Regions from separate parts of the Paenibacillus sp. B-A-8 genome, predicted to be linked through region 3. Evidence: riboswitches for the same ligand, from Rfam matches in the RefSeq annotation. Region 3 holds a riboswitch; each other region holds the start of a gene.
What was found. Region 3 has a riboswitch for cyclic di-GMP ahead of ACN6MV_RS10795 (DUF6612 family protein). Riboswitches for the same ligand answer to the same signal wherever they lie in the genome.
Positions count from the first base shown of each region.

Region 1: another riboswitch for cyclic di-GMP. It lies ahead of ACN6MV_RS03180 (transglutaminase-like domain-containing protein); the one in region 3 lies ahead of ACN6MV_RS10795 (DUF6612 family protein).
Region 2: another riboswitch for cyclic di-GMP. It lies ahead of ACN6MV_RS05015 (glycosyl hydrolase); the one in region 3 lies ahead of ACN6MV_RS10795 (DUF6612 family protein).

Region 1 is NZ_CP183882.1:694,625-705,476, reverse strand. Features, by position in the region: rRNA gene ACN6MV_RS03190 (23S ribosomal RNA) at 1-1,831, opposite strand, end outside; rRNA gene ACN6MV_RS03185 (16S ribosomal RNA) at 2,091-3,648, opposite strand; gene ACN6MV_RS03180 (transglutaminase-like domain-containing protein) at 4,020-4,829, opposite strand; cyclic di-GMP riboswitch class I at 4,843-4,923, opposite strand; cyclic di-GMP riboswitch class I at 5,032-5,112, opposite strand; gene ACN6MV_RS03175 (class D sortase) at 5,237-5,887, opposite strand; gene ACN6MV_RS03170 (GtrA family protein) at 5,922-6,326, opposite strand; gene ACN6MV_RS03165 (glycosyltransferase family 2 protein) at 6,316-7,296, opposite strand; gene ACN6MV_RS03160 (phospholipid carrier-dependent glycosyltransferase) at 7,396-9,174, opposite strand; gene ACN6MV_RS03155 (glycosyltransferase 87 family protein) at 9,164-10,852, opposite strand, start outside.
Region 2 is NZ_CP183882.1:1,120,579-1,131,430, forward strand. Features, by position in the region: gene ACN6MV_RS04995 (glycosyltransferase family 4 protein) at 1-451, shown strand, start outside; gene ACN6MV_RS05000 (glycosyltransferase) at 513-1,613, shown strand; gene ACN6MV_RS05005 (UDP-glucose dehydrogenase family protein) at 1,618-2,958, shown strand; gene ACN6MV_RS05010 (sugar phosphate nucleotidyltransferase) at 3,680-5,053, shown strand; cyclic di-GMP riboswitch class I at 5,190-5,269, shown strand; gene ACN6MV_RS05015 (glycosyl hydrolase) at 5,282-6,826, shown strand; gene ACN6MV_RS05020 (glycosyl hydrolase) at 6,980-8,491, shown strand; gene ACN6MV_RS05025 (discoidin domain-containing protein) at 8,543-10,852, shown strand, end outside.
Region 3 is NZ_CP183882.1:2,505,653-2,516,504, reverse strand. Features, by position in the region: gene ACN6MV_RS10805 (ABC transporter permease) at 1-123, opposite strand, end outside; gene ACN6MV_RS10800 (serine hydrolase domain-containing protein) at 174-1,346, opposite strand; gene ACN6MV_RS10795 (DUF6612 family protein) at 1,644-2,492, opposite strand; cyclic di-GMP riboswitch class I at 2,612-2,703, opposite strand; gene ACN6MV_RS10790 (copper amine oxidase N-terminal domain-containing protein) at 2,821-4,044, opposite strand; gene ACN6MV_RS10785 (hypothetical protein) at 4,164-4,637, opposite strand; gene ACN6MV_RS10780 (Cof-type HAD-IIB family hydrolase) at 4,902-5,702, opposite strand; gene ACN6MV_RS10775 (pseudouridine synthase) at 5,734-6,498, opposite strand; gene ACN6MV_RS10770 (RsmB/NOP family class I SAM-dependent RNA methyltransferase) at 6,501-8,027, opposite strand; gene ACN6MV_RS10765 (DUF309 domain-containing protein) at 8,130-8,582, opposite strand; gene ACN6MV_RS10760 (GTP pyrophosphokinase) at 8,572-9,384, opposite strand; gene ACN6MV_RS10755 (quinone-dependent dihydroorotate dehydrogenase) at 9,415-10,509, opposite strand; gene ACN6MV_RS10750 (hypothetical protein) at 10,721-10,852, shown strand, end outside.

The DNA of each region.
Region 1 (10,852 bases), 1.8 Mb from region 3:
GACCTGTGTTTTTGCTAAACAGTCGCTTGGGCCTTTTCACTGCGGCCCCCTCGTGCTATTCACACTACCGGGGCACCCCTTCTCCCGAAGTTACGGGGTCATTTTGCCGAGTTCCTTAACGAGAGTTCTTCCGCGCGCCTTAGAATTCTCTTCTCGCCTACCTGTGTCGGTTTGCGGTACGGGCACCTTCTCCTGGCTAGAGGCTTTTCTTGGCAGTGTGAGATCATGACCTTCGCTACTACAATTTTCGCTCCCCATTACAGCCCAGCCTTAATGATGTGCGGATTTGCCTACACATCAGCCTCACTGCTTAGACGGACATATCCATCAGTCCGCGTCACTACCCTCCTGCGTCACCCCATCGCTCATAGCGGATTACGGTGGTACAGTAATTTCAAACTGTTGTCCTTCGACTACGCCTTTCGGCCTCGCCTTAGGTCCCGACTTACCCTGAGCGGACGAGCCTTCCTCAGGAAACCTTGGGCTTTCGGCGGATCAGATTCTCACTGATCTTTTCGTTACTCATACCGGCATTCTCACTTGTATGCTGTCCAGCGCTCCTTACGGTACACCTTCAACCCACATACAACGCTCCCCTACCCCAGATACATACGTATCTAGCCATAGCTTCGGTGGTGTGTTTAGCCCCGTTACATTTTCGGCGCAGAGTCACTCGACCAGTGAGCTATTACGCACTCTTTCAATGGTGGCTGCTTCTAAGCCAACATCCTGGTTGTCTGTGCAACTCCACATCCTTTCCCACTTAACACACACTTGGGGACCTTAGCTGATGGTCTGGGCTGTTTCCCTTTTGACAATGGATCTTAGCACTCACTGTCTGACTCCCGGCAATAAGTATATGGCATTCGGAGTTTGACTGAGCTTGGTAATCCTTGCGGACCCCGCACCCAATCAGTGCTCTACCTCCACTACTCTTATACCGAGGCTAGCCCTAAAGCTATTTCGGGGAGAACCAGCTATCTCCGAGTTCGATTGGAATTTCTCCGCTACCCCCACCTCATCCCCGCACTTTTCAACGTGCGTGGGTTCGGGCCTCCAGTGCGTGTTACCGCACCTTCACCCTGGACAGGGGTAGATCACACGGTTTCGGGTCTACGTCCACATACTGAGTCGCCCTATTCAGACTCGCTTTCGCTGCGGCTCCGTCTTCTCGACTTAACCTTGCATGTTAAACGTAACTCGCCGGTTCATTCTACAAAAGGCACGCCATCACCCATGAATAGGGCTCTGACTTTTTGTAAGCACACGGTTTCAGGTTCTATTTCACTCCCCTTCCGGGGTGCTTTTCACCTTTCCCTCACGGTACTGTTTCACTATCGGTCGCCAGGTAGTATTTAGCCTTAGCAGATGGTCCTGCTGGATTCATACGGGGTTTCACGTGCCCCGCACTACTCGGGATCCGTCTCGGAGAGAACACAGTTTAGGCTACAGGGCTTTTACCTCTATCGCGGGCCTTTCCAGACCTCTTCACCTACCATATTCCTTTGTAACTCCATGTGAGACGTCCCACAACCCCTAAGAGCAAGCTCTTAGGTTTAGGCTGTTCCGCGTTCGCTCGCCGCTACTGACGGAATCACTATTGTTTTCTCTTCCTCAGGGTACTTAGATGTTTCAGTTCCCCTGGTCTGCCTCTACATACCCTATGTATTCAGGTATGAGTAACTGCGAATTACCACAGCTGGGTTTCCCCATTCGGACACCCCCGGATCAAAGCTTGCTTACAGCTCCCCGAGGCAGTTTCGTTGTTCGCCACGTCCTTCGTCGGCTCCTGGCGCCTAGGCATCCTCCGTGTGCTCTTATTAGCTTAACCATGATTTTTCCGAAGGAAAATATCATACGATATCTCTCTTGGAATCATCTCACTAATAACATTTACTTGTTTACACAAGTTGCTAAAAGATGTTCTAAAACGCAAATTCGTTTCGGTATCCAGTTTTCAAGGATCAAGTCTTACTGAGAGCTTAAACTCTCAAAACTGAGCAACGAGTGAGTAACAGGCCTAAACCTGAGATTGTGGAAGTTTAACTTCCGATTTGAATGTCTTCATTGCAGAAGACGATTCTCCATAGAAAGGAGGTGATCCAGCCGCACCTTCCGATACGGCTACCTTGTTACGACTTCACCCCAATCATCTACCCCACCTTCGGCGGCTGGCTCCCTTGCGGGTTACCCCACCGACTTCGGGTGTTGTAAACTCTCGTGGTGTGACGGGCGGTGTGTACAAGACCCGGGAACGTATTCACCGCGGCATGCTGATCCGCGATTACTAGCAATTCCGACTTCATGCAGGCGAGTTGCAGCCTGCAATCCGAACTGAGACCGGCTTTGATGGGATTGGCTCCACCTCGCGGCTTCGCTTCCCGTTGTACCGGCCATTGTAGTACGTGTGTAGCCCAGGTCATAAGGGGCATGATGATTTGACGTCATCCCCACCTTCCTCCGGTTTGTCACCGGCAGTCACTCTAGAGTGCCCAACATTACTTGCTGGCAACTAAAGTTAAGGGTTGCGCTCGTTGCGGGACTTAACCCAACATCTCACGACACGAGCTGACGACAACCATGCACCACCTGTCTCCTCTGTCCCGAAGGCCGCCACTATCTCTAGTGGATTCAGAGGGATGTCAAGACCTGGTAAGGTTCTTCGCGTTGCTTCGAATTAAACCACATACTCCACTGCTTGTGCGGGTCCCCGTCAATTCCTTTGAGTTTCAGTCTTGCGACCGTACTCCCCAGGCGGAGTGCTTACTGTGTTAACTTCGGCACCAAGGGTATCGAAACCCCTAACACCTAGCACTCATCGTTTACGGCGTGGACTACCAGGGTATCTAATCCTGTTTGCTCCCCACGCTTTCGCGCCTCAGCGTCAGTTACAGCCCAGAAAGTCGCCTTCGCCACTGGTGTTCCTCCACATATCTACGCATTTCACCGCTACACGTGGAATTCCACTTTCCTCTTCTGTACTCAAGTCACCCAGTTTCCAGTGCGACCTTAGGTTGAGCCCAAGGTTTAAACACCAGACTTAAATGACCGCCTGCGCGCGCTTTACGCCCAATAATTCCGGACAACGCTTGCCCCCTACGTATTACCGCGGCTGCTGGCACGTAGTTAGCCGGGGCTTTCTTCTCAGGTACCGTCACTCCGATAGCAGTTACTCTACCGGACGTTCTTCCCTGGCAACAGAGCTTTACGATCCGAAAACCTTCATCACTCACGCGGCGTTGCTCCGTCAGACTTTCGTCCATTGCGGAAGATTCCCTACTGCTGCCTCCCGTAGGAGTCTGGGCCGTGTCTCAGTCCCAGTGTGGCCGTTCACCCTCTCAGGTCGGCTACGCATCGTCGCCTTGGTGGGCCGTTACCCCACCAACTAGCTAATGCGCCGCAGGCCCATCCCTCAGTGACAGATTGCTCCGTCTTTCATTCTTTCTTCAGGAGAAAAAAGAAATTATCCGGTATTAGCTACCGTTTCCGGTAGTTATCCCAGTCTAAGGGGCAGGTTGCCTACGTGTTACTCACCCGTCCGCCGCTAAGTTATTTTGAAAGCAAGCTTTCAAAATAACTCCGCTCGACTTGCATGTATTAGGCACGCCGCCAGCGTTCGTCCTGAGCCAGGATCAAACTCTCCAATTAGTATTGAAAAGAGCGATATGCTCATTTTGAAACATCTGACGAGAAAACTAATTCTCTAATTTTGGATTTCACTTTCGTGATTTCCTACTCACTCGTTGTTCAGTTTTCAAAGATCAAGTTCTCGTTGGCGCCGTTTAATGTCTCAGCAGCAACTCTTATAATATATCATGTTGTTCTCAGTAATGCAAGCTTTATTTTTCGAAAGCCGTTTATATAACTCTCTCAAACATTGCCTGTACGCTGTCTAACAACGCTTAACTATAATAACCTATCTACTCATAGAAAAGCAACCCCTAATAGAAAAATAAACAACCAGCTTAATTATTAAGCTGGTTGTTTATTTAATAGAGTTATGATTCTAGCGTTTCAAATTAATAGTATTTTGCTGCAGTATACTTACTTGAAGCCTTAATAAAATCCGTATTCTTCTTACTCTTCGCTGCCGATGCATCTACCGTGGTATCAATAGTAACCCATTTCCCATCCATCAATACTTCATTCCATGCATGGTATTGCGTAACGTAGCTAGTATTCCCCATCACCAATTTAGCAGGCACATCTACACTACGTAGCATTGCGGCAAAAAGAGAAGCATAGTCATAGCAGATTCCCTTTTTAGTACTCAAAGTGTTGTTAATGTTCGGAATGTAATCTGTTGTTACATTATTAGCAAGAGAATAATCATATTGCACATTAGCAACTACATAGTTATAGATTGCTTTAACTTTCTCTTCATCTGTTGTTTTACCTTTTGTAAGCTCTTTAGCCTTAACGATTGCTTTATCAGAAGAACTCCATTTCACATTCTGTACGGAGCCCAAATATACGGAATTTGAGTCGTTCATAGTTAAATCTACTACTTCAGAATAGAGAGCCTTATATTTATTACCCGTTGTATTCTCAAGAACAGAAACTTTATAAGTCCCATTCCCTTGTTGCAAAGGGAAGTCCTCAGCTTGTCCAGAAGCATATAAATTGTATGTATAGCTACTGTTATCTTTTGTGATCATCAGCTTAACTCTTTTATCTTTTGGAATATCGTAGTTAATACCGATTACACCTTGAGCCAATTTGGATGTATTCAACCAGTTTGAATCTGCGCTTGCAGCTTGAGCTGTGCTTACTGGAACCGAAGTAATCAGCACGAACAGCGCCACCATCATAAAATAAACCTTTTTCACGGATAAAACTCCTTTCGGTAGCTGGCTGCCATCCTTTCGGGAAGGCCCTTTAGCTTTGCGTCCCTACCTTTCGATAGGTTTGCCGTTATCGTATAAGCTCTATCTGTTCTAATTTCGCTAGACAAATTAACAGAATCAGTCCAAGTAGAAATATGAATCTTAGATTCTTATATATTTTATAAAAACAAAAAAAGCCTCTTCATTCGGTAACTGGCTGCCATCCTTACGGGAAGGCCCTTTAGCTTTGCGTCCCTACCTTTCGATAGGTTTGCCGTTTATCGTGTTTAGCTTTTATAGTCTTATACTACCATATTTATCCTCGTAAACAAGAACAAAATTGCTAGTTTTACTATTATTTTATAGTTATCTCTCTGTATTTCAGTTCTCTTGTCATTTCTCATCAACTATTAGGTAAGCTTAGCATGAACAATCAAACGATGTGTAGGATCTACTAGTGGGTCACACGTAATTAGAGTAAGAATCTTATCCTTGTTATTCCCGTCAAGAACAGACACATCACTGGGAAGTACAACAGAAATATCATAAACCTCGTAATTATATACCTGATCGCTCGTTTTTACCGTGATTACATCCCCAACCACAACTTCATTCAATCTGTTAAACAATCTGCCCGTAGTTCTAGCTCTATGAGCAGCTATTGCGGCGTTCCCGATTTCTCCAAGCGGGGCCGTTTCTTTCATATGGGCCGCAGCATGCTTCATATTTGCTTTTGTTGCTCCTTCTAATACTGGCAGCTTCAGATCAATCTTAGCAATCTCTATTAATGCGATAACTTTGCCGCCCACTTCAATCTCCGGTTCTGGCTTTTCTGTTTCTTGAGGCTGTGCCTGTGCATCTAGAACGGATTCCTCTGCTAGTAGCTGAGTGACCTCGGCATATCTACTCTTCAGATCAGGTGGTGGAGTGCTTTCGATGGTGCTCAGTTCAGCCGTTTCTAATAGCTTCTCCTGCTGCCAGTCGTTATACCATTCGTTAGCTTTTGGATAGAGCATGATAAGGATCCCAGCCAGTATGAGCACATACGAGAATTTACGCATGATTTTCACCTCCGTGGATTGGTTCTACTGCACTTTAGAATACCCATTTACGACTTCCGAAGAAGTTAATGATCACCGTCACAAACGTTACTAATACCTTAGAGATCAACACTTGAATGCCTAGTTTGTCAGTCAACAGATGCATTAGCAACAGCGATATTCCGAGCACTACCAGATTCAGTATGATAAACTTCAGCAACTGAGCCTTATCAAAGCCCTCTTTACTGCCACGATTGTGATCCTTGAAGGTAACTTTTTTATTCAAAATAAAGCTGTTCGCTGTCCCTGCACTATAAGAAATCACCTGTGCCAACGCATATACCATTCCAAGTGAGTTCAGTAATGTGAAGATTACGAAATCAATTAGGGTATTCACCAAACCTACGGCATTAAATTTAAGAAACTGTATAAATGCAGCGCGTAAGTTCTTATCTGACATTATTGTAGTCCTTCCGGCGATCCACTTGTTCCTCGTTAGGATATCCTTTAGTCTCACTTACAATATATAGCGGTCTATCCTTAGACTCGTCATAAATCCGTCCGATATATTCTCCAATTACACCTAACAGCATCAGAACGATACCATTAAAGAGCAAATTGACGCCTACAATGGAAGCCCAACCTGGAACCGTCCATGATGTGAAGAAGATTCTTTGAAATAAGACGAAGAATAAATAGAGAAAGCTAGAAAAGGATAGAAAAAATCCAACATACGTAGCAATTTTAAGTGGTTTATGGGAAAAGGAAGTGATACCATCTAGCGCAAAACGAATCATTTTCTTGAGCGGATACTTGGTTTCACCTGCATAACGCTCTTCCCGCTCATACTCCACCATCGTCTGCTTAAAGCCGACCCAGCTTACCAAACCTCTGACATACCGATTTTTTTCCTTGAGCCCCCGTAAGACATCACATACTTTACGATCAATAAGACGGAAATCGCCTGTATCCGTAGGAATGTCCACACTTGTCATGCTGCTGAGCAGCCGATAAAACAGCTTCGCCGTTACCTTCTTGAACATCGTCTCCCCACGGCGCTTCAGCCGCTTCGCATACACAACATCATAGCCCTCTTTCCACTTCTCGATCATTTGCAAAATGACCTCAGGCGGATCTTGAAGGTCAGCGTCAATAACAACGACCGCTTGACCTTCAGCATAGTCCATGCCAGCTGTAATCGCTACCTGATGTCCGAAATTACGCGAGAAGTCAATTAGCTTGACGCATTCATCTCGATCACTGATCTCCCGAATCATCTGGGCCGAACGATCACGACTTCCGTCATTAACGAAGACTAGCTCATAAGTATCGCCGCATTCGTCCATTACTTTTTTCAAACGTTCGTAAGTAACGCTAATTACTTGCTCCTCATTGAACATGGGTACAATTACACTATATCTGGCTTTCACCTTTATTCCTCCTACAAGCTTTATGGAGCGTTACATCTTCCTATTCTTCCTAATAACGCTGTAAGCATAAACTTATTGTTATAGATTCTTTTTTAAAGCTTAGAAAACCCAAGAAGGGAACCAACGCAGCATGTTCTTCACGTAATCACCGCTAACCTGCATCCCTGATAGGACTGGGTAGAACGCGACAAAGAGCAGTAACGCAACAGCCACATAAGCATAACGAACGTAACGAGCCTCAGGAAATTTACTATCTAGTAACTTCATTATATATACAATACCAAGAATCATAAAAGGTACCATAGCAAAATAATGGTAGATAAAGGTTTCTCTCGGGACAAGCATCCACGGAACATATTGTGAGAAAAAGGCGATCCAGATCATATACAGGTTTTTATCTTTGCGTTTCAGCGTAATCCACAGCGTTGCTAGCATTGCAAAAATACCCGTCCACCAGATAAGCGGATTCCCCATAGTCACTATACTGCTGACCTGACCTTCCGGCAATCCTTCACTGCCACTGAAGAACCAGACAGGTCTCTTCATAAATGGCCATTGCCACCAGGAGGATGCAAAAGGATGTGTAGCTACAAGCTGACTGTGGTAGTTGTACATATTCTTTTGAGAATCAATCAAACCTTTAATAGTAAAGCCCTCTGCTGATGCAGATAAACCCGGAACAAAAGATAAACTATAAATAATGACCGGAATGATTACAAAGAACGCAACACAACTAGCTAAAGTAATGATGGTATTCTTCCAGAACGAATTTACAGCTTCACGACAGGTACCTAACAGTTCCTTGTCTTTGATCTTCCCTTCCGCGAGCAACCTCCCCGAAGCTTGGTATTCTCTGTAACGCTCGAAAAGAGAGATAGCTAGCATAATCGCCAGCCCGGCTCCTCCGTACAGTACAATCCACTTGGAGGCGACACCAATTCCGAAGAATAAACCTGACCAGAATAACGGAATCAAAGTTTTTCTTAAAGGTTGCCTGAAGAAATTCATAGTGTAATACCGCTGCATGAAATAAAACATCAGCATGATGAAGAATACTCCGTATACATCGATCGTAGAGATTCTTGTTTGCGTGAAATGCATGAAGTCCAGTGCGAACAATCCTGCCGCAAGTGCTGCGTATTTACTCTTTTTAAACAGACGCAGTGCCATCACATAAATGAGAGGCAGCATGGCAATCCCGAACAATGTTCCAATAATACGCCAACCGAATGGATTGACTCCGAACAATTCCATCCCTACTGCGATCAACAGTTTGCCGAGTGGTGGATGCGTGTTTTCGTAAGGCACAATCCCATGTGTATATTCATAAGCTGTCCGTGCATGGTAGATCTCGTCAAAATAAGTGCTGTTCATAAAGTTTGAATATTCTGGGATGATTGACTGCTCATCAAAAAGATTGGCAGGCTCTCCTCTTTTAGCGACTGCATTAGCATCCGGTGTTACACCGGCAATGGGAAGAGGGACTCTTTCTCCCCCCTGCTCATAAAAGGCCATTTCATTTAAAGTGAAGCCCGGAGAGGTGACGGTAAACTTCACGTATCTTGCTGCAACGTTCAGAGGTTGGCTTTTCCAGATGAAGACATTTCCAACGTCCTCATTTACATCTAGAGGATTGCTCCAGACATCAGGAGTTTCACTGAACTCAAACTTAAACTTACCGGTACCTACGCCACCGAATATATTCACACGTTCTAATTGTTTACTCTGCCCTAGATCTACATAGAAGCTTTCACCGCTAGCAGCAGGCTCCCACAATGTTTCCGGAGATTTAGTAGATCCAAGATTGTATAAAGCAATCGCCGCGTAAACGGCAGTAATAGCAAGTATACATATCCAATCTATACGCTTAAACTTCATCGTTCAATCTCCCTCCTCTCTGTTGCGGTTTTATTTGCTTGACGATTTTAAGATCTTCTTCGTATTTTTCTTCAAGAGTTGGTGGTGCTGGAAGAGGTTGTACTCCCCCGCGAACATACACATCGTAACCGATGTAGAGCATGTATAGAAGTAAGGTTAGGTTAGCTATAGACGTGACCAGTACGATTCCATCTGCACCTGGGTTTACACCTGCATTTAGATGGGTCAACGTATAAGCTACATTGATATACTGCGTTAAGCTGAATCCAAGGAATAAGGATAGAAAACGGCGATCCCGACTTGCTATATAAGTGAACATACAGAGAATAACAGCAGGGAACATATAACGTTCATGCATTTTGGTGCCAAGCACAAAGACCACTACAATGAGCGCCATACCGATAAAATAGGATTTGGATAGATCTAAGCGATCCTTTTTAAAGGAGAAAAACGCTGCTACAGCCACTGCCACTAAAATAAATATGAAGCCCCATACACGGTAAGTGATGCCCAGCCAGGTTAGGTCAAGGGATGACCACATGGGGTCAGTCAGTGCATATAAATTAAATGCATTCACTGAAGAATAAGGATAGGAAGATAAAGTACTCTTATAGAGATTAATAAGGCCAACTAAACCACCGTTATTCCAGAAAAATGGTGCCGCGAGCAATCCGAATATCCCTAATCCGTACAAAGCTCCAAATCCAAGCTGCTTCCAAGCGCGGTGATGATAGAAAGCAAACATCAATACCGGTGTAAAGATTAACGCTTGTGGTTTAATTAAAGTTGCTAATGCAAACATAATCGCGGATTGAACAAACTTTTTGTTCGCAGCCCCATGAATACTGAGCAACAGGAAAATCAAAAAGAACGAATCTGCTTGTCCCCACGCCGCTGAATTAACAAGTACCGCCGGATTAAATAAGAATAATAGCGTTAAGCCAAAAGCGATCCCCGTGCCAAGTTTTTTGCGAGACATTTGATATATGAAGTAACCCAGCACCAAATCAGAAATAATCGCCGGTAGTTTGAACAGCAAATTCTCTCCGCCCGAGCCATGCGCAAAGCCAAATACACCGCGAATAAGACTAAGCAGGGACAAAATGTACAAATAACCAGGTGGATAATCCGCAAAATACCCTTCTTCATAAAACTTACCTGGACCTAAATCAACCATACGCTGGCCCCAAGCTATAAAGGTATTCATATCATTCTGGTAGCCTTGAGCAGTAAGACCGATCCAAATCCTTAGTATAAAGGCAATCCCGATGGCAATGCTCAGCCATTTGGAATAGACATTCTCAGGTTGCTTCATAAGCTTCTCACTGCGGAATACCTTGGTATAAAGCACTGCAAAAAACACACTGAAAAGCGCTGAAATCAGCAGCATCTTAGTTGGAGATACTTTATGTGGGGTGTCTGCTTTTTTATCACCAGCATCCTGGCTAACAGCTGCACTATCTAGTGAAATGACGTTGGCTCCTTCGGGAGCTGCGTCTAATTTCTCTACAGACAAATCATCAAAATAAGCCTTACCTTGAATTAAGCTAGAGTAGCCTCCCAAACTTGCACCTATGCCGAATTCCTTCTGCTTAGGTCCTGTCTGACCTATGTATTCAAGATACTGCCACTCTCCTGCCGTATCCGTTACGCTGGGATAACCCCCACCTACTCCAAC
Region 2 (10,852 bases), 1.4 Mb from region 3:
GCTGGCCGGAGACGCTCTCTTTGGAGAAGAGGCTTATAAGCAGGAATTGCTTCAAAAGATAAAAAACGACGAGCTTACTAATGTAAGCATGCTAGGGCATGTGGATGATATTCAAGGCCTTATGAATACCGCTGATTTACTGATTCATACTTCGGTAACTCCTGAGCCTTTTGGCCAAGTGATCGTTGAAGGAATGGCAGCAGGATTACCGGTTGTTGCCTCCAATGAAGGCGGGCCAGTAGAAATTGTAGTTCCAGGTGAGACAGGATTACTGATAGAGCCTGGAAACGCGGCGATACTGGCAGACTCCATTAAATGGATGCTGGATCACCCAGAAGAAAGACGGCGGATGGCGGACAATGGGATGAAACGAGTGAAAGAGCAGTTTGTTATCGAGAATACGGTCAAGGACATCGTTGACTACTATAAAGGTTTGTTGGCGAGCACCTGACAGATGAGATGACACGGTAATTCTGAAGATGATGCTCCATAAAACTTTGAGGATGATTCACATGAAAATTGCGATAGCGCACGATTACTTAATCCAAATGGGCGGCGCGGAAAGAGTGGTGGAAGTCTTTCATCACATGTATCCCGAGGCTCCAATCTACACAACGGTTTTTAACGGAAGCCGCCTTACTGACAATCTCAAAGATGCGGATATACGTGCCTCTTGGCTGCAAAAGATACCGGGGGTAAAGACCAATTTTAAAGGGGTGCTGCCACTTTACCCAATGGCCATCCGTGATTTGGACTTTCGCGGTTTCGATATCGTCCTGAGTTCCAGCAGTGCTTTTATGAAAAGTATTCAAGTTCCTAAACATACGTTTCATCTTTGTTACTGCCATACGCCTATGCGCTTTGCATGGGATTATGACACCTACATGGAACGTCAGTCGAATTCCGGGTTGTTCAAGAAAATGCTTAAGGTATACATGCAGCAGCTCAAATCGTGGGACCAGCGGACTTCTAAAAATGTGAATCAGTTCGTAGCCAATTCTTCAGTAGTGAAGACAAGGATTCAGAACTATTATCACCGGGATGCAGATGTCATATTTCCACCGATTAATACAGCCCGTTTCACAAGCTCTTCTAGCATTGGTGACTATTATTTAATAGTATCTCGACTTGTTTCCTACAAGCGGATTGATTTAGCTGTAGAGGCTTTTAACCGTAACGGTCTTAAGCTGTACATCGTAGGGGATGGACCAGATCGTAAACGTCTCGAAGGCATGGCTAAGGACAATGTATCGTTTTTAGGCCGGCTAGAGGATGAGCAAGTAACCGGAATGATGGCACAGTGTAGAGCATTTATTTTTCCGGGAGAAGAGGACTTTGGAATCACACCGCTGGAAGCGAACGCTGCGGGAAGACCGGTCATTGCTTATCAAGCAGGTGGTGCACTAGATACTATTATTCCTTATGTAAATGGTGTGTTCTTTCAGCATCAAGAAGTGGAGGATCTACTAAAGGCTATTTACGAGGTAGAGTCCTACGCTTGGGATATCGATCAAATTATGGAGCATGCACGTAAATTTGATGAGCAGGCGTTTATGGTTAAGTTCAAGCAGTATGTTGAGCAGGCCTACGTCAATTTTCTAAAAGGAGGATGATTGTATGAAGCTGACAGTAATCGGTACTGGGTATGTGGGTCTTGTATCTGGCGTATGTTTTGCACTGGGCGGACATCATGTCATCTGTGTGGATAAGGACGAGGAAAAGATTAAGAAGCTGAAACGGATGGAATCACCCATCTATGAGCCGGGAATTGAGGAACTGATTGAACTGAATCTTCGTGAGGAACGATTATCCTTTTCTGCGGATCTGCAGGATTCGGTACGTCGTTCAGATATTATCATCCTTGCAGTAGGTACGCCATCGTTGCCTAATGGTGAAGCAGACTTAACCTACATTGAGAATGCAGCTGTTGAAATCGCTAAAGCGATGGAAGGGCACAAAATTATAATGACAAAATCTACAGTTCCCGTAGGAACAAATGAGAAAATCTCCAACATACTTTCTAAATCTACCCATCATTCTTTTGATATCGTGTCTGCTCCCGAGTTTTTACGTGAAGGGTCAGCGATTCGCGATACCCTCCATCCCGATAGAATTGTCATTGGTCTCGATAATCCAGAGCTGGAACCAACTATGCGCGAGCTTCATAAGGGTTTCACAGTAAATGTATTTGTAACAGATATACGCAGTGCTGAAATGATCAAATATGCTTCGAATGCATTTTTGGCCACGAAGATTTCCTTTATTAACGAGATCGCCAATATTTGCGAAAAAGTGGGAGCTGATGTAACCGAAGTAGCACAAGGAATGGGTATGGACCAAAGAATCGGGTCATCCTTCCTGCAGGCTGGCATCGGTTATGGAGGCTCCTGTTTCCCGAAAGACACTAATGCGCTCATTCAAATTGCGGGCAACGTCGATTACGAATTCAAATTATTGAAATCTGTAGTCGAAGTGAACAAAGGACAACGGTTTATGATCATCTCCAAGCTGCATGAATCACTTGGCAGTCTGCGCGGTTCGACGATTGGGATCTGGGGGCTTGCTTTCAAGCCTAACACTGATGATGTCCGCGAAGCTCCCGCCAGAGAGATTGTAGAGGCGCTGGTGGCTGAAGGGGCTACGGTTAAACTGTATGATCCAATCGCAGCTACAAATTTTAGGCAGCAATATGATCATCCGCAGCTTCGTTGGTGCAATCTGCCAGAGGAAGCGGCTGAGGGCAGCGATGCCGTATGCCTGCTTACCGATTGGAGCCTACTCAAGGACATTGATCTGCATCAGCTGGCGAAAAGCATGCGTAATGGGGTGCTGATCGATGGACGCAATGTGTATTCCAAGGAGCAAATCGAGGGTACCGGCCTCGTTTATCATTCTGTCGGCCGCCCGCAGATGGGTGGATTGAGCGGTTATTCTGCTAGTGTGGCTGGAGCGGTTTAATCTATATATATTGAACTTGAGATTTTTGTGTTAAGTGTCAGTCGCAACTGCGGTGAATGTTTGGACTTCCAGCCGCTGTTGTCTGCAGATTTCCTGATTCTAACCGCTAATAGCTGTAGAAATCCGGAAAAGCTTATGCTTACGAAGTGAGCTTTCCTACGGAAAGCTTTTAGGCGGACGCTATCGCTCTTACAGTTCCAAAATTCCCCTCCGTCACTCCATTCCCTTATCTTAAGTTTCTAAGCAATTTATAAAGTTAGGTACTCTGATTGTTTATCGCAGTAGCAGATAACCTTGTTGTTGTAGTAGTACTTGCGTTGGCTGCTGCCTCCATAGGAGCAGAAGCCAATCTTTAGAAAAACGTGCTTGCTTCCGGCTGGCACAGCTCGGTGCAGCACGGATTAGAATTAAGAAGCAGTTGGTTAGGTAAAGAACGGAAAGGGAATTTGGAACTGTAGAAACGGAGTGTTCGCCCGAAAGATTTCCGTAGGAAAGCTAGCTTCGAAAGCATATGCTATCCTCGGATTTCTACCGCTGGCGGCGGTTCAAATCAGGAAATCTGAGGATAACAGCGATCGGAAGTCCAAAATCCCTTGGAGTGGTTCATACCTAATAAATTTTTTTAAAATGCATCCGCTCGAACTAAGGCTAAGCGGAAGCTATACGTTTTGATAACAATTCAATTATGCTCGATTTCCATATATTAAGGAGGGTTCATTCTATGAAAATGGTACTTCTATCAGGCGGTTCAGGTAAACGGTTATGGCCGTTGTCCAACGACTCACGTTCAAAGCAATTTCTAAAGGTACTTGAAAGCCCTCAAGGTGAACCAGAATCCATGGTACAACGTGTCTGGAGACAGCTGGAGGAAGCGGGAATGGCAGAATCATCTTATCTGGCCACCGGCCGCGGCCAAGTAGAAATGATACAAAGCCAACTGGGAAGTCATGTGCCGATTATCGTTGAACCGGAGCGTCGGGATACTTTTCCGGCTATCGCCTTAACAGCTACCTATCTTTATTCGGTTGCAGGTGTTTCTCCAGCGGAGACGGTAGCGATTTTGCCTGTTGACCCTTATGTAGAAGCATCCTTTTTCGATACCATAGCTATGCTTGAAGGGACTATGCTAGAAAGTGGAGCAAATCTGGCTCTAATGGGTGTTATTCCTGAACACGCCTCAGAGAAATACGGATATATCATTCCTACCACCGAAGAGGCGGGGGAGAACGGTTTTATGAAGGTGAGTCACTTTCAAGAGAAGCCAGACCGCATACAAGCAGAACAGCTTATCGAGCAAAATGCATTGTGGAATTGCGGAGTATTTGCCTTCCGTCTAGGGTACTTGTTAGATATTTTGCAGCGTAAAGGGTTGCCTTTAGGATATGAAGAATTGCAGAAGCAATATAAGCTATTGTCTTCCATCAGCTTTGATTATGAAGTGGTGGAGAAAGAAGAACATATTGTGGTACAGCCGTATGATGGATTCTGGAAGGATCTTGGAACGTGGAATACGCTAACAGAGGAAATGAGCAGCAAGCATGTAGGCAAGGGTTTTGTGACGGCGGATTCTGAGGGGACTTGCTTGATTAATGAGCTGGATATTCCAATTACGGTAATTGGTGCGAAGGATCTGATCATCGCGGCTAGCCCGGATGGGATTCTAGTTACCCATAAAGCCGAGAGTCCACGGATTAAAGAAGTGCTGAAGACCTTTGAACAGAGACCGATGTACGAGGAACGCCGCTGGGGCCATTACAAAGTTATTGATTATGTGAAATATGACGAGGGCAATGAAGTGCTGACTAAACGGATTTTTATATCCGAGGGGAATAATATCAGCTATCAGTTACATCGCAAACGTAGTGAAATTTGGACAATCGTCAGCGGCGAAGCAAGTATTGTGCTGAATGAGAAAAAACATAATGTGAAGGCTGGGGACGTGGTACGTATACCGGAAGGAACGAAGCACGCAATCCTTGCTTTGACGGATGTTGAGTTTATAGAGGTACAGACGGGTTCTGAATTAGTAGAAGAAGATAATATTCGTATTACTTTAGACTGGAATGATATAGAACTACAACAATTCATTTCATAGGTCTAACCTATCTATTTAACCAATTCGGAATTTCTTAAAACAGGTAAATTGACTCAATTATCAAAAAAAGTCATAAAAACACTAAATATATCATTAATTGTCGTCGATACTTACGGTAAGAGAGATTATTTCTCTTAAATTGAAAAGGCAAACCTATCGAAAGGTAGGGACGCAAAGCTATAGGGCCTTCGAAAGAGTGGCAGCCTGGCTACCGAAAGGGAGATTATTTTGAAAGCTTACCGTACGTATCGATTGTTTGGTGCATTTCTGTCACTCGTCCTGTTTCTGACTGCACTTCCGCTTACTGTTGGAATTTCGCCGTCTGTTGTCATAGCTGCTTCAAATTCTGGAACGCCAGTTACCCCAGGAGCCTCACCTGAAGCCGTAAAGCTGCTTAACTATTTTTACTCAATCTCAGGAAAAGGAATCCTTGCTGGCCAACATGACTATTTAGAAAGTCCAGATGAAATTAACAATATGCTGAAGGGAACCAGCGGACAGTATGCAGCTCTTCACGGTTATGAAATGGGTGCGATCAGTGGCCAGTCTGAAGGAACGATGTCCTGGCAGCGTAAAAATGTGGTAAACAGCGCCATCAACTGGAATAAAGCGGGCGGAATCGTAGCTATGACTTTTCATGCTAACCTGCCGGGCACCTCTTATGACTGGGATAATGTTAAAAAAACGCTTAGCCAAAGTGAATTCGATAGTTACGTTACACCGGGTACCAAGCAATATAACAGTCTGATTGCTGAACTTGATAAGGTGGCAGTATCTCTAAAAAGCTTGCGAGATGCGAACGTCCCGGTACTTTGGAGACCCTATCATGAAATGAACGGGAACTGGTTCTGGTGGGGGAAGAAAAATAACTTTTCTAAACTTTGGAATATTATGTATGACCGTTTTGTTAACGTTCATAAATTAAATAATTTGCTATGGGTATGGAGTCCGAATGCTCCCAATGTTTGGTCAGATCCGTATGCGTTAACTTATCCAGGAGCTGATAAAGTAGATATCCTGGCAGCAGACATATACGAAAATGATTACCAGCAAAAATACTATGATAGCTTGTTGAGTCTAGCCGCGGGCAAACCGATTGCGATCGGGGAAAATGGTGAAATGCCTAATCTGGAGAAGCTTCAACAATCACAAAGTAAATGGACTTATATGATGAGCTGGGGAAAAATGCTTTATGAGAATAACAGTGCAGATACAATCAAAACTTTTATGAATAGCAGCTATACCCTGACTAGAGATAAATTAAATAATAGCTTGGTACCCACACCTAGCGCCGCACCGGCACCTCCCGAAGAAGAGGGAGAGGCAGCAATTCCTCTCGCGAAGGGGCTTGCAGGAGAGTATTACAACAACATGCAGCTATCGGGAGCAGCAGCTCTTATTAGAACCGATGCAATAATCGATTTCAATTGGCGGCAAGGATCGCCGGATGCCGCCCTTGGGATTGATCGTTTCTCCATACGTTGGAGCGGTAAAGTTAAGCCCTTATATGATGAACAATATACATTTTACACTACATCAGATGATGGCATCCGTGTCTGGGTGAATGGGGAATCTGTGATTGATAGTTGGACGAAGCAAAGTGGCACTGAGCGTAAGGGCAATATTACGCTGAAGGCTGGTCAGCTATATGATATCAAGGTGGAGTATTACGAAAATGAAGGCGATGCGAGAGTCCGCTTGATGTGGGAAAGTGCTAGTCAAGTTAAAGAGACAGTTCCAGCAAGTGCGCTTTTTCTTCCGGATGTCTCCTGATTGATGAAAATTAAAGGTCGATCCTTAGTAGCTCTGCGTTATTGCAGAGCTACTAAGCTATAGTCCTCATTAGGTCAGAAGACGATTGTCCGATAACAGGTATGTTTATTTATTACCTGTGGAGGCAGTACAGCTACCGAAAGGAGGATTTATTTGCGTAAATATTATAAGCAAAACAGATTGTTGTTTACTATATTACCGGTGTTTATTATTTTTTCCTTGCTGCCTTGGGGAGAGGTTAAGAGTCTTCCGAAGGCTATGAGTGTTTCTTCCTCTCTTCCCCCGGCTATACCAAGCAATCCATCAGCTTCTGAAGAAGCCAAGCAACTGTTGAGTAATTTGGTGAATCTACGTGGCAAAGGTATCCTGTCTGGTCAGCATGATTATCTAGAAAGTCCAGATGAACTGGTTCATAAGCTGAAGAATACTTCGGGACAAAATGCCGTTCTACATGGTTATGAATTAGGGGCGATTAATAATCAATCCAAAAGGACAATCGCCGAACAGCGGCAAGCAGTAATTGACAGTGCAATGGAGTGGAATCAGACGGGTGGCATTGTAGCCATGACATTCCATCAGAGTTTGCCAGGAACTTCTCCAGAATGGTCCAATGTAAACAGAAGTCTCAGTCAAGAGAAGTTTAATGCTTATGTTACGCCTGGGACGGCTCAGTATAAGAGTCTAATCTCTGATCTAGATGAGATCGCTGGATATTTAGAACAGCTGCGTGATGCTGGGGTTCCAGTCTTATGGCGACCTTACCATGAAATGAATGGCGGTTGGTTTTGGTGGGGGAAAAAGGACAATTTTTCAGCGCTTTGGAATATTGTCTATGATCGTTTTGTAAACACACACAAACTGAATAATCTACTGTGGGTGTGGAATCCAAACGCGCCGAATGAATGGGCAGATTCTTATGCCGCCTATTATCCCAGTGCAGATAAAGTCGATGTTCTGGCTGCGGATATCTACAATAATGATTATAAGCAGTCCTACTATGAGGACCTGCTCACACTTGCTGAAGATAAACCTATCGGAATCGGGGAAAGTGGGCAGCTGCCGAACCCGGATGTATTAACCAACAAACAAAATAAATGGGTTTATATGATGACCTGGGGCAAATTGCTGACAGAAAATAATACGCCACAGTCCATCAAAAGCTTCATGAATAACTCGTTTATAGTATCGAGAGAGGATTATGTTCTCACAACAGAAGTCCCTTCGATAGCACCGGTAACCCCAACGGGTTTAACTGGAGAATACTATAACAATACTGATTTAGAGGGAGAACCGGTGCTTATCCGCAATGACCGTAAGATTGATTTTAATTGGCATGGTGGGTCACCTGCATCAGAGATAAATGAAGATCACTTTTCTGTACGCTGGAAAGGGAAACTCAAACCCAAATTCAGTGAAAAATATATGATTTCGGCATCCTCTGATGATGGAGTCCGTGTCTGGATTGACGGAAAGCTGATTATCGACAATTGGAAAAATCAAAGTTCAACCCTTCATAAAGGTAGTATCCCGCTCACAGCAGGAACGCTTTATGATATCCAAATTGAATATTATGAGAATGAAGGGGATGCCAATCTTCGCTTGCTATGGGAGAGTTCCAGCCAGAAGCAGCAGGTGATTCCACAAGGGGCATTGTACCTTCCTTAATCTAATGAAATGATAGGGCAAGACATTCCGAAAGAAAGAGAGGACCTATGGATGGGAATAACGAGGAGAATATCTAATAGAAAAAATAAGATATCAGCAAACAAACCATTACTGTTATTACTAAAATTCGCCGCATTAACCGTCTTGTTTCTGTTGTCTGTCTCAGTTTTCGGAACGAATAGAACGAATGATTATAAGGTAGGTGCCAATATACCGAGACTGTCTACAGGAAGTGATCTTGCAGCAGAAATACCGGATGGTACTGTGATCTGGAATCTGGGACAACATGATGGCTCAGCAGCTGAATTTGCTGCGAGTGGCACTTCCGGCAGCAAGAAGGAATTTAATGTTACTTCTTCAGTGCTCAAATCATCGGCTTTTCAGAGCTTGCCTGCAGGCTTGAATGGAAAGACCCAGCCGGAATTAACGATCACATATCAGCTAAATAAGATCCCGGAGAACGGGGTCTTATTTAGCGTAGGTATTCTAGACGCTTATAAATCTGTGCCGCAAATGAGTGTGTTTTCCAATCATCAATTGTCGGGGATCATTCAAATTGCGGGCGTTGCTGGCACAGAAAGTAAATATAGCTTTCAAAAGACCTATGAATTATATATCCCCAAGGAGCAATTAAAGATAGGATCAAACGAATTGAAGCTGCAAACGGTTCGCTGTTTATATTGCAGTGACAAAGAAGACGAATATTCCTGGTGGACATGGGATAATCTCCGTTTAGAGTCTCTTAACGCTCCAATTTCCGAGCCTATTCATGGCAGCTACACACTGACCGGAACAGTAGTGAATAATAAGCAGTTTTATTTTGATGAAGGTGCAGTTACGCACTTGCCTTATGTTATCAAATGGCTAGGTATGGCTTATAGCGGTAATGTGATGCGTACCAGCTGTGCTAGTGATGTCGGGAGATCCTGCTCGAATATGATGGAATATTACAAGGTATTGCAGGGTTACAACATGCAGGCGGTTGCTCTGTATTTGCATACTGGTGATATTAAGCTTAAGACAGATGGATCGTTGCCTGCTGATGCGGAGAAAAAGCTGACAGATTATTTTGAACAATATAGCCCCTATTTTCAATACTATGAGGTAGATAATGAGCCAGGGCTATTCAATCGTTCTAAGGCAGTAAATTTGGCGATTGCGGACTGGCTAAATAAAAAGGGCAAGCAAATCGCGCCCCATTTACAAACTGTTGCTCCAGGATGGGCGTATTGGCCGGGCTACAGTGAGGACTCCTGCGGTAATCAGAAGGGAACTGAGAAGGCATGTGGAGATCCGGATGGATGGGAACGTGATCCAGAGCAGCGTATGGAGCTGGAGAAGGTTACGGATTTGACCAATGGACACTCGTACGGCGACTCTTATATTTTTAGTAACGGGGGAAGCTTTACAGAGAATTTGAAGACTTTCGCTGGCGCAGACAATGGACTCGGCAAAAAAATGCTGACCACTGAATTTGGTACCTCGGACAGTCATGTGGACGCCTATCAATACGGGGCAACGGAGCGGACAGCCGCGGTATTCGATCGGATCATGCGTGCACATATCGGTTATGCGGATATGTTTGTGCAGCATGCTGCTTTTTTTAAGGATTTCAGTTTATTCAAATACGGGTTTAATTTAGAAGAACATGATCCGGCGACCACAGAGATTTATTATACAAAAGAAAATGAGGATTCACGTGTCAGCATCATGAGAAGGCTTAGTCTTGCTTATGCTACGCATGGAGCTCCATTAACTTATCAAGTTGCAAATAAAGATGTGTTAGCCGATAAGTTGGTTTATGTTCGGGCCGTGGATACTTCCACGTTGAAGCCTCTTGCGGGAAGCGGAGCGACCTCGAATAAGGTACTGGTTAATTTCGTTAACTTTGAGTCTACTCCGCAGACCGTGAGTGTAAATGTGACTATGCCGAAAAACGTTATATATGAAGGGGAACGTTTTGGAAACGGGGATACGTATGAAAAAGCAAGAAGTTATGTAACAGGGAAAAAGGCTACTCCCACGTTAACCTTTACGGAGAAACTTGCTCCGGGAGAGGCTGTACAGTATATTTTGCAGCCTTCCTCTGAAGTAAAACCGTCGGCGCCTAAGGGATTCAAAGCCGCGGCAACAAAAGGTTTATCTGTGAAATTAAATTGGCTGGAGGCACCGGGAGCAAGCTACGAGCTGCTTCGTGCTGAAGGTAGCGGTGGGGAAATGAAGGTGGCAGCTACTGATGTGAAGCTTACAGAATATACGGATCATAATTTACGTGAAGGGACGTTATATACCTACGCGGTAAGGGTATCTGGCTCCAATTTACTGTCCGATAAAGTTCAGATTACAGCCACCGGACTGGTT
Region 3 (10,852 bases):
AAAATACACAGGACCTACAAAAATAGAAACCATCGAATGCGTCCTGTACGCACTCCATTCCTTATAAGTAACAAAAGCAACCGCTCTCATAAGGCGAAAGCGGTGCTTTATCAGCTCAAACATAAGTCACATCCTGCCTATCTGTAGATATTTCATAAAAAATAGCAAACTTCTTATTCGAGTCCGGACCAGATCACATTATGTGTGCCAAAAACGCCTCTACCATCCCATATCCCTTTATGCCAAGGGAGATACCAAGCGGCAACCATCTTTTCTATAGGGTCAATGAACAAGGCACATGCTCCTGCCCCTTCGTGAAAATAAGTGCCTTCAGAGTAAGAAGTACTTACATTAAATCGAAGGTCCGGCCCAAGTCCGTACGGACGATCCGATCCTCCATCTCCCCATGCGTAGTTTGGAATTTTCTCAGTATTGAACCGCTTGGTCATTCTTTGAACAGCCATACGACTTAAGATATGACCACCTTCGTATTCCCCTTGGTTAAGCAACATGATTCCGAACTTTTGTATATCAGTAACTGTTGAATATAAACCCCCACCAGTTCCGGGAAGCTTGATTTCTTCTTCAGACCTTTGTTCCTCATCCGTAAATTCCCCGTTTTGCAGCTTCTGAAGATATTCCTTGGCCCCTTCCGAACGAATGGCGATCCTACTCGCTTTCTCTGGCGGTATAACAAAGAAGGTATCTTTCATGCCTAACGGATTTACAATGTTGTCCATTATGTATTCTTCTGCAAAAACACCCGTTATTTTCTCGATAATTGCACCCAAGATCACATATCCGAACGATGAATACATCCATTGCGTCCCTACTGGAAAATGAAGCCCATAGGAAAGCCCAGCTTGGATCCAGTTTTCTTTTCCAACCTCAGATTCATAAATATACCACCAAGCACTTTTATAGTAAGTATCACTAATAGTGCCATGATCAGGTGCAATGCCGGAGGTATGAGTCAGTAAATGGGCAATTGTAATCGGCTTAAAAGGATCCGCATCAAACTCCGGTAGAATAGAACTAACAGGCTGCCCCATAAAAATCTTACCATTATCCGCAAGCTGCCAGATCGCCGTCGCCGTAAACAGCTTTGTAATTGAAGCAATGCGGAAAATTGTATCCGTTTTCATTTCTTGGGTGCTGTCTTCTTCGTAACTGAAACGTCCCCCGGCACCATTAGCAAATATTTTCCCATAACGACTTAGAGAATAAATATAACCATCAGCTACTTTCTTATCACAGAGATCCCCATAAAAATGATTAAGTGCCTCTAAGCGATCCTCCCTGTAATTCACTTCGTGCAGCTTACTAAGCTCTGTGGATGATAACATTGTTCACACTCCCCTAATATTAAATAAAAACACAATAAATTCTCATAAATGTAAATATACACCTAACTCATAATACCTTGTCAATGTAATAGTTACAACATGATATTTCACGTACTTATAAATTAATTCAGTTTATTAATTACATAAATAGCATGCGCTAAAACCCTAATAAATGGAAGGTCAATTATATATTTAACTATTTTTTACTGATCTCACTTCCGGTAGCCACTGTCAAGAATCGAGCAAAAAGCGCTGCTCTATTGAACAGCGCTTTTTACTCGATATGAAATGCCTTTATTATTCTAGTTCGGCCGGCTTTACAATGGCTGTACCTTTGTTATTCTTGGAATATTTAGCTTCAATTTTCGTGGTGTATGTATCTTTTTCTCCGTCACTGGTCAGCACATAACTCAGATCGACTGTCAGCTTTTCCGTTTGCCAGGTCTTAGTATTGACGAACAATTTCCAAGTTACGCTTTTCGGTTGAACGGTCTCACCATCCCAGAGATTCTCCTGGTCATACAGTGCGATTATTCCCTTAGCTGCTGTCGGATCAGTTATCGTGAACTGTAGGACCGTCTGTGCGCCAACATTGTTGACTTTCATCGATTTTTTATAACTTTTGACCGAATCAAGCATGGAAACAGGATCATATTGACCTTTCGAGTAAAAAGCATTCCACTCCACCTTCTCCAGTCCAAGCCAATACTGTGCATTGGGATCGATGGGCTCCCCGTCATCGTCGTAACCCTCGTCTTCAGATTCATCGATAAGCTCACTTCCGTCTACAAGATAGTAATACTCCTTGTCATTGGCATACAGGCTGTAAGATGTTTTTAAAAGACTGCTATCGACGGTGCCTGCTGCGGCAAAATTCGGCAGACGGTTGATATCCAGCTTCAGTGTGTTGGTGTTGCTGATACGCACCCCTCCGCTTTGAATATCCTGTTTTTTGGTCACATCTAAGTGGAAATTCTTTAGTGCTTTGGAGGCTGCCGTTACTTTGCTGATCATTTGATCCGCAGTGACTGCTGCTGTCGTAGCTGCAGACACAACTTGAGGATTAGACATCCATCCGATCGTTCCGGACAGCAATAAAGCACCCGCTGCCAACCCTGTACCTATTGTTTTAAAAAAACTCTTCATGTACTTCCCCTTTCGGCCCCTTGCGATAATGTAACACCGTATAGGTCGGAATAATAAAAACAGCTCGAAATAGACTACACGTCCTTCAGAACTATCCTTTATGATTCATAAGACATCCCTATGGCGGCCTGGCGATCATTTCCTTCTGTAGAAAGGCTTTAGACCCATGGCTTTGTGTCATCATCTTTCGATGATTTTACCTTTAACGCGGACATTCAATTAGTTTAAATTAGATTAAAGGACGTTTGTCCCTTTGCCAATTTTAGCATGGTCATATTTACCTGTAAACGACTTATCTTCCATTTATCTTTACAATAAAGGTAATAGATTAATTTTTATTCAAATTGCTGTTTTCTCTTTCATCAAAGTACTGGTCTAGGCTGGTGTCAGTATTATAAGTCCAATGACCCTTAACATATTTCAAGTAAATAAGAGCTTCGTATTTATCATTGTCTACCCCTTCATTGTATGTAACATCGCTCCAATCGAGTTTCCCATGGACGACAGCTTCCTTTTCTCCTAGGTAAACGACTCGTTCGTCGGTTAGCAAGTACCTCGATTCAGAATTGGCAAAGTGCCCCTTCATCATACTTTCCCATGTCACCGAACTGAACACAACAGCATTCCATTCTTTAATAATCGAGGGGTCTGTATATTGGGTAGTAAGATCAAGATTTTCGGAGTTATACGCATTGTAATAGGTTCTTAGATCTGCCAATACGGCATTCTGCTCGGTTTGATGATTCTCCATAATAACCGCAGCTTTCTTATCAATATCCGCAGGAAGCTCCATACGATTAAAAATCAAGCTATCATTCGCGATCTTCCACTGTCCTCGTTCATATCGAATATCGAAAAGATACACAGCTTCTCGCTTCAATTCTTCTGTGTTCTTAATGTAAGTTACTTGAAGATTCGCTTCACTAGCAGAAGTGTATTCAATCCGATCTATTGTCACTTTGAAGTCTTTAACTGCGATTTCACTGATTGGTTGATTAGCTTCATAATCATATTCTAGATTCATATAACCTAATTTAAGATTATCAGATGTTAATAAACGGGGACTAAACGTTTCGTAGTATTTCGTAAGTAGTTCTTGAATAGCAGCTTCCTGACCCTCTCCGTACGGTTTCAAGCTCACAGATAGCTTAGATTGATCATAACTAACCGAATATTTCGCTAAGTTACTAACCAAACGAAGAGGAAGATACACTTGTCCATTAAGGACAGGAATCTCTTTATCCAAATAATAAGTCACTCCGTCGTAGTAAATGATAGCCTCACCAGCCCAGAATTCGATTTTGGCACCTCTTATGACCCCTGAGATTTTACGAGTATCAGGATCAAATGATACCTTATAACCCATGGCGGAGAAAAATTGGCGATACGGCACGTACATAACACCAGACTTTAAGATCGGATGAACGCCAGCAACCTTTACATTATTCACAAACAACTGAATAGATTTGTCAGCAGACGCTGTCCCTATAACAAGCGGTGTAGTCATTATCAAGCAAAAGCTCAATAAAAGAACCGCAAACTTTCTAACCATTTAACACATCCTATTCTCAATAATGGCGTAATTTGTTCTACCTGTTTAATTCAACTTCTTCTATATTTCCGTCCCATTCCATGATGACTTTTTTATGAAGGGAAGTGTTTCTATAAATACTATTGAACCTGATTAGCTAAGTCTACTAGATCGGAATCATCCAGTTTGTAATCACCTAACAGATCAAGATTTCCGTTGATATAATAAACAAAGCGGGCCAAGAAACCATCTTTGCTCTCCCACCAAATAGATTGACTGGTCTCATCCTCATCGTAATAAGCCTGTTTTCCGTTTTTTAGTGTATAAGGTTGTTTACCTTGTTCAGATACTTTCTCTGGATCATTTATAACCTTACTTAGAATCAACCTAATTTCCTGTGTGGTCTGCTTGTTTTTATAATGAAAGATATATTGTTGGAGTATATATGGATTATCAAGTTCTATCTTCGTACGAACTTCATTCACTTCAAATGGAAATCTAAACGGCTCAGCGAAATCATAATTCATCGATAGAACCCTATCTTGATTACTACCGCTGCATCCACTTATTAAAATAATCAATATTAATAAAACATAAGAAAAAACACTCTTCATCTCTTCCCTCCTTCGTATTACATAATAAGTAAAAGGCAGCAAATTATTCGGGTACACATACCATCAATTCACCTAAGGATACATCAACCAAATATTGGAATTAACATCTATTATATCAAACAAGTATAGAGATTAAAGGAGAATATGAAACTAGCAAACCAAAGAGTACTAGAATGAATTACCTTCACAACAAAAAAAGCATAAAACAGACTCCCGTCCGCTTTATGCTTTGCACCTAAACTTATTTCACAAATCCAAAAAATCTTAGGATAAACAATATTTTACGAGCGCATCACGCACACCATGCTCGTTGTTCGAACCCGTTACAGCATTCGCTGCCGCTTTTACCTCTACAGGAGAATTATCCATCGCCACACCCATCCCTGCGTAAGTAAGCATAGAAATGTCATTAAAATAATTACCGATGGAGAGAACTTCTTCTTGTGGTATTCCCAGCTTCACAGCAAGATTTTTTAAAGCGTTACCTTTAGAGGATTCCGGATGCATCAAATCAACGAAAAATTCACCACTCCGCAAAATGTTGTATTCAGGGGTCCAAGTACGCCATTCACGCTCAGCTTCGTCAAGGATTTCTGGCTGTGTAAATACAGTAAACTTAACAACCGGCTCACGGAAATCTTCCCAGGCTGGCAGTGTTGCTGGCACAATACGAAAGTGCTCATACATATAATTAGCTTCTTTTGTCAGGTTCTCTACATTATCAACGTACATATCAAAAGCAGTATTCACATCATAATGAATATTGTGTTTACGGCAATAGTCAATATAGGGGTCAAGACCACGTGCATCCATACCGTATTGATGCAATACTTCTCGATCTTTCACACGTACCGTTGCAGCCCCGTTGTGACCTAGTACGTAACCAGACAGCCCCATTTCCTCCATGAAAGGAATCGAGTTCTGTGGACTGCGTCCCGTACACAATACGATTTGACCGCCAAGGCGTGTAACCTCAGCAATAGCTTCTTTATTCTCAGAGCTTAAGTGGTGATCATCATTTAATAGCGTACCGTCCACATCTAGTGCAATCAGTTTGTATCTCATACTCCACCATCCTTGTCTTTCTTTTTCTATATTATCCTTGAGATGATTCTGTGCCTAAGAGTGCCAGTTCCTCTGACGTCAGTTCCCGACAAGCTCCCAGCGGCAGACTTTCATCAAGCTTCAATTCTCCCATAGATACACGTTTCAGAAAAGTGACTTTTTTGCCTACCGCCTGAAACATACGCTTCACCTGATGAAATTTCCCCTCAGTAATGATAAGTGAAATATGGGAAATCACTTTGCTGCCGCGCTCTCTTCCAAGAATGGTTAAGTGTGCAGGCAAAGTAACGTAGCCATCTTCCAGCTCCACCCCTGCTGCAAAAGCCGCGACATCATCCGCGTCTACATCGCCCTCGATGGTTGCCTCGTACGTTTTCGGGACATGCTTACGTGGCGACAGCAATTCATGGGCAAGCTTCCCATCATTAGTGATCAGAAGCAGTCCCACAGTATCCTTATCTAGCCTTCCTACAGGAAACGGTTCAAACTGTGCATATTCATGCTTTAAAAGATCCAAAACTGTCCGATCCCGCTTGTCCTCCGTAGCTGACAGGACACCCGGGGGTTTGTTCATCATAAGATATATGAATTCACGGTAGGTAACAGCCTCTCCCCCTACCTCTATTTTATCGGCATAAGGATCCACATGGTACCCACTATCTTTTACCACTGTCCCGTTCACCAATATTAAGCCTTGTTTAGCTTGTTTACGGATATCACTGCGCGACCCCACTCCAATATGGGACAATACTTTATCTAATCGTTGTTTTTTGGCGGGCTTACCTGATTGGCTCATTGTTACATCCACCTCCAGCCTGCGGGATATTCGTTCTTGAGTATGCCATCCTGCCATTTCCCCCAGCCTGCGCTATAACCGTCAATGCAGACCAGAACGTATCCTTTTTGGGCACTTCCTATTCTAATAGAGAGACGTTCTTGAGCAATCGACAACGTCTCTCCTTTAAGATAGGAAATAGCTTCATGATTCGTACTGGAGAGTGAGACACTTCGGCAGCTTTCTCCCGGATGTAAAGCTGTAGCCATCGGATGACCTGGAATAAATCTGCCGTTACGGATTTGTCCTACATACCATCCCGGACGAATCGTCTTTAATCCATTTAGTCTTTCCTTAGGAAGCGGAGAAATGTACAAATGATCCCCGAACAGAACAGGATATCCTTGAGGTTCCCAGCCAAGCTGATCTCGTACAAAACTCCCATACGCAGCCAAAGCCTGCTCGTCACCTGAAACTTGCCGACCACGGTCAGCGCCACCAGTAGCTTTGTGAGAGGGTTTCCCTTCTTTCCCCCGTCTTCCTTCTGATTTATTGGATGATTTAACATGTGCTGCACTTTTTGGAGTAGTAGTTCTTGCTCTTGCAGATTCGTTTAACTTGACCTCTAAGTGATCACGTTCCTCCATTGAGCGCTTAGTTCCCCCATGTTGCAATACAGCCATGAAATGTCCTTCGCCTTTCACCTTATGCGGCCACAGTCTTGCTGTACCTGAGAGTTCTCCGAAGCCAGGAGCGAATGAGCCTGTACCTCCTACCGCTACCACTGAGAACTGTGGATGTTCAGAAATAAACTCCGCTATAATCTCCTCATTTTCTTCTGTAGCAAAGGTACAGGTGGAATAGACAAGTGTACCTCCCGGTGCCAATGCTGTTGCAGCAGAACGTAAAATATCCCGCTGCATGGAAGCATATTTGGCAGGTGTACCTGAATCCCACTGCTTCACCATGTCTTCATCTTTACGGAACATCCCTTCACCAGAGCAGGGAGCATCAATCAAGATTTTGTCAAAAAATAATGGGAATGCAGCCGCGATATGATCTGGGCTTTCATTCAGTACAACACCATTACGCACTCCATACAGCTCCAGATTTTTGGCTAGGGCTTTAGTCCGTTCCGGATGAAGATCATTACTAACCAGCAATCCTTCCCCTAACAGCTTGGCTGAAATCTGAGTAGATTTTCCTCCAGGTGCGGCACATAAATCAAGTACACGATCACCCGGCTCTACATTTAGCAATTCTACAGGTGCCATCGCACTTGGCTCTTGAATGTAATACAATCCTGCATGGTAGTGAGGATGTTTGCCTGGTCTAGCGCCATTCTCTGTATAAAATCCAGTAGGACACCAAGGAATCGGTTCCAATCCTAAAGTAGAAAGAGCTTTTAAACTCTCCACGGAAATTTTCAATGTGTTAACACGGACGCCTCCGTAAGGAGTTTCCTTATAAGAATTCGCAAATTGATTATAATCTGTTCCCAGCATGTCCATCATACGTTCGCTGAAAGAACTAGGCAATTGTGCCGCCATGATGCCGTCCTCCTGATAGTATTGCAAAAATTTAGGTGTTTAAAGATTCAAGGAACACCCTTACGGGTGTCCCTTATACAATACTCATATATAGAGGATCTTTTACTTACGATGAAAGGATGTCGGTCTCTGAGGACCACGTCGTTGAGGGTTATTCGGTGTGATAGCTACAGCTGCAGTCTCCACTTGGTCGGCTAGACTTGGATCAATAATCTCTATGGTTAGATCGTAATAAGAAAATGGCCGTTCATCATATAATGCTAAGCGCCGAACATAATCTTTCACTTCTTCCACGAGTTTCGCCAGATTAATGCCGAGTGTCACTGCTGGATATTCTTCCAGTTTGGCAGAAGCACCACTCAGCATAATAGCTGCACCGCGAACATTCTGATTGCGAAAATGGTATAACCCTACCGCTACTTGGAGAAGTGCTTTGTACAAAGGATTTCGGTCCTGGGCAAGCCACAGTTCTTCGAGCACCTCGTGACATTCAAAATAATCCCTGTCACGATTAAAGTACACTAGGTATTCCAAGTACAATGGTTCATAAGCCATCCGGTAAACTATCCTTTTTAGCTGCGGAAAGAAGTCCCCGTACATGATCCAGAAGCTCCTTCATTGCTTCCATATCCTGAACCTGCCATATTTCGTTAAAGCGAGCCTGCGTATCTATTGCTTCATTCACCAAATGATAGAAATACAATTGATGAATGGCCTTGAGAATCTGAGTGGTCATATTCGAATTTTCCTCGAATGTCTTCTGTGCTTCCAGAATCTCTTCCCGAATACTGGACATTTCGCTGTCGAGGATCGATGCTGCTTCAGCTGCTGTTTTTAGTCGAACACGCATTTCATCGGGTAGACTTTCCCGATATTTATAGTTCAGGGAATGCTCTATGGTTGCCCAGAAATTCATAGCTAGCGTACGAATTTGGATCTCCGCGAGCACAATTTTCTGGCCAAGCGCTGTCTGCACAGGATATTTAATAATCATATGGAAGCTGCGGTAGCCGCTCTCTTTATAATTAGTGATGTAATCCTTCTCATAGAGTACTTCAAGATCCTTACGGGCCCGGATATATTCGGCCACTCTGCGGATATCCTCCACGAATTGGCACATGATCCGAATTCCTGCAATATCTTCAATCCCCGTCTCCAGATCTTCCATCTTCACATTCAGCCGTTTAGCCTTTTCCAGAATGCTTGACAGCCGCTTTACACGACCAGTTACGAATTCTATCGGCGTGTATTCCTCTCTTTTCTTCAACTCCGAACGCATTGTTTTGAATTTAACTTTCAATTCTTCCACAGTCTGTTCATATGGAAGCAAAAAAGTTCCCCAGTCCCTGCCGTCCATCGCCTTCGTCCTCCTGTCCTTTCGTCTCCTTCAGTGATGATCAGCGCCCACTGCTTCAGAGATATGACTGAATCCATCCCGCCGTAAGAGCTGCCGTAATCCGGCATGCAATTTGCGGTTAACCTCCGGTCCTTCGTAGATGAGAGCTGTATAAATTTCTACCAGACTCGCACCTGCTCTTATCTTGTCATACGCATCCTGACTGGTGAAAATACCGCCTGATCCAATAATCGGCATCTTCCCTTCCGTCTGGCGATAAATACTGCGAATGATCTCCGTTGAGCGGTCGCGTAGCGGCTTACCGCTTAAGCCCCCCGTCTCATTAGCCTTTTCATGACTAAGTCCATCACGGTTCAATGTAGTATTCGTAGCAATAATACCATCCATACCAGCTTCTGTCAGTGTCTGAACCATATATTCAAGCTCTTCGTCACTTACGTCTGGTGCTATCTTAACCAACAAACTTTTGGTAATACCGGTGGCTTTACGCTGAATCTCCATCTCTTCCTTCACTTGTGCTAACAGGAACGCTAATTCACTGCCATGCTGGAGACTGCGCAGACCAGGTGTATTCGGCGAGCTGATATTGACCACAAAAAAATCACCGTACGGATAAAGCGTACGGATGCATTGACGATAGTCTTCATGAGCCGCTTCATTACTAGTTATCTTATTCCGGCCAATATTAACTGCTATCGGAATTCTCCGATTCTTTAATTTCTTCAGACGCTGTGCCATGGCATCAGCCCCTTCGTTATTGAAGCCCATTCGATTAATCAGCGCTTCATCCGAAGGAAGACGGAACAAACGCGGGCTATCATTACCCGGTTGACCCTTAGGGGTAACCGTGCCCACTTCCATAAATCCGAACCCGATCGAAGAGAATCCAACTACCGCTTCGGCATTTTTATCCAAGCCTGCTGCAAGTCCAACCGGGGTCGGAAAATGCTGGCCGAACAGATCAACGGCTAAATCCGCCGTTTCAGGAACTCCGTACATTAAACGCAGCGCAGCGCTTCCGCCTGGCACTGATGACGATTTATCCAATCCACCTATGACGAGATGGTGAGCCTTCTCGGGATCAATCTTAAAGAAAATTGGTTTACCAAAATTACGATACAACACCGTTCTCGCTCCTTAAGGGGTACTTCACAAATCCACGTGTCTACCCGTTTCTGTAGGTTTCTTCTTAATTTTAGCCTTTTCTTGAACAAAAGAAAAGTATTTTACAGTGCGAGTATGTAGAGTACATGACGCTGAGTATAGTAATTTTCTTGTAAACGCATTACAATATAGGTGTATTCAGCGATTAAGAGAGAAAGAAGGTATGCCCAGTATGTCAACTAAACGTAAACCACCAACTTTGCAGCAAAAGAAAGAAGAAGTTAACCGTAAAGCGCTAATGTGGATTGGCGTCAGTTTAACTTTACTAATTCTTCTAATCATTGTTCTGTTTATCGTTGCAGGA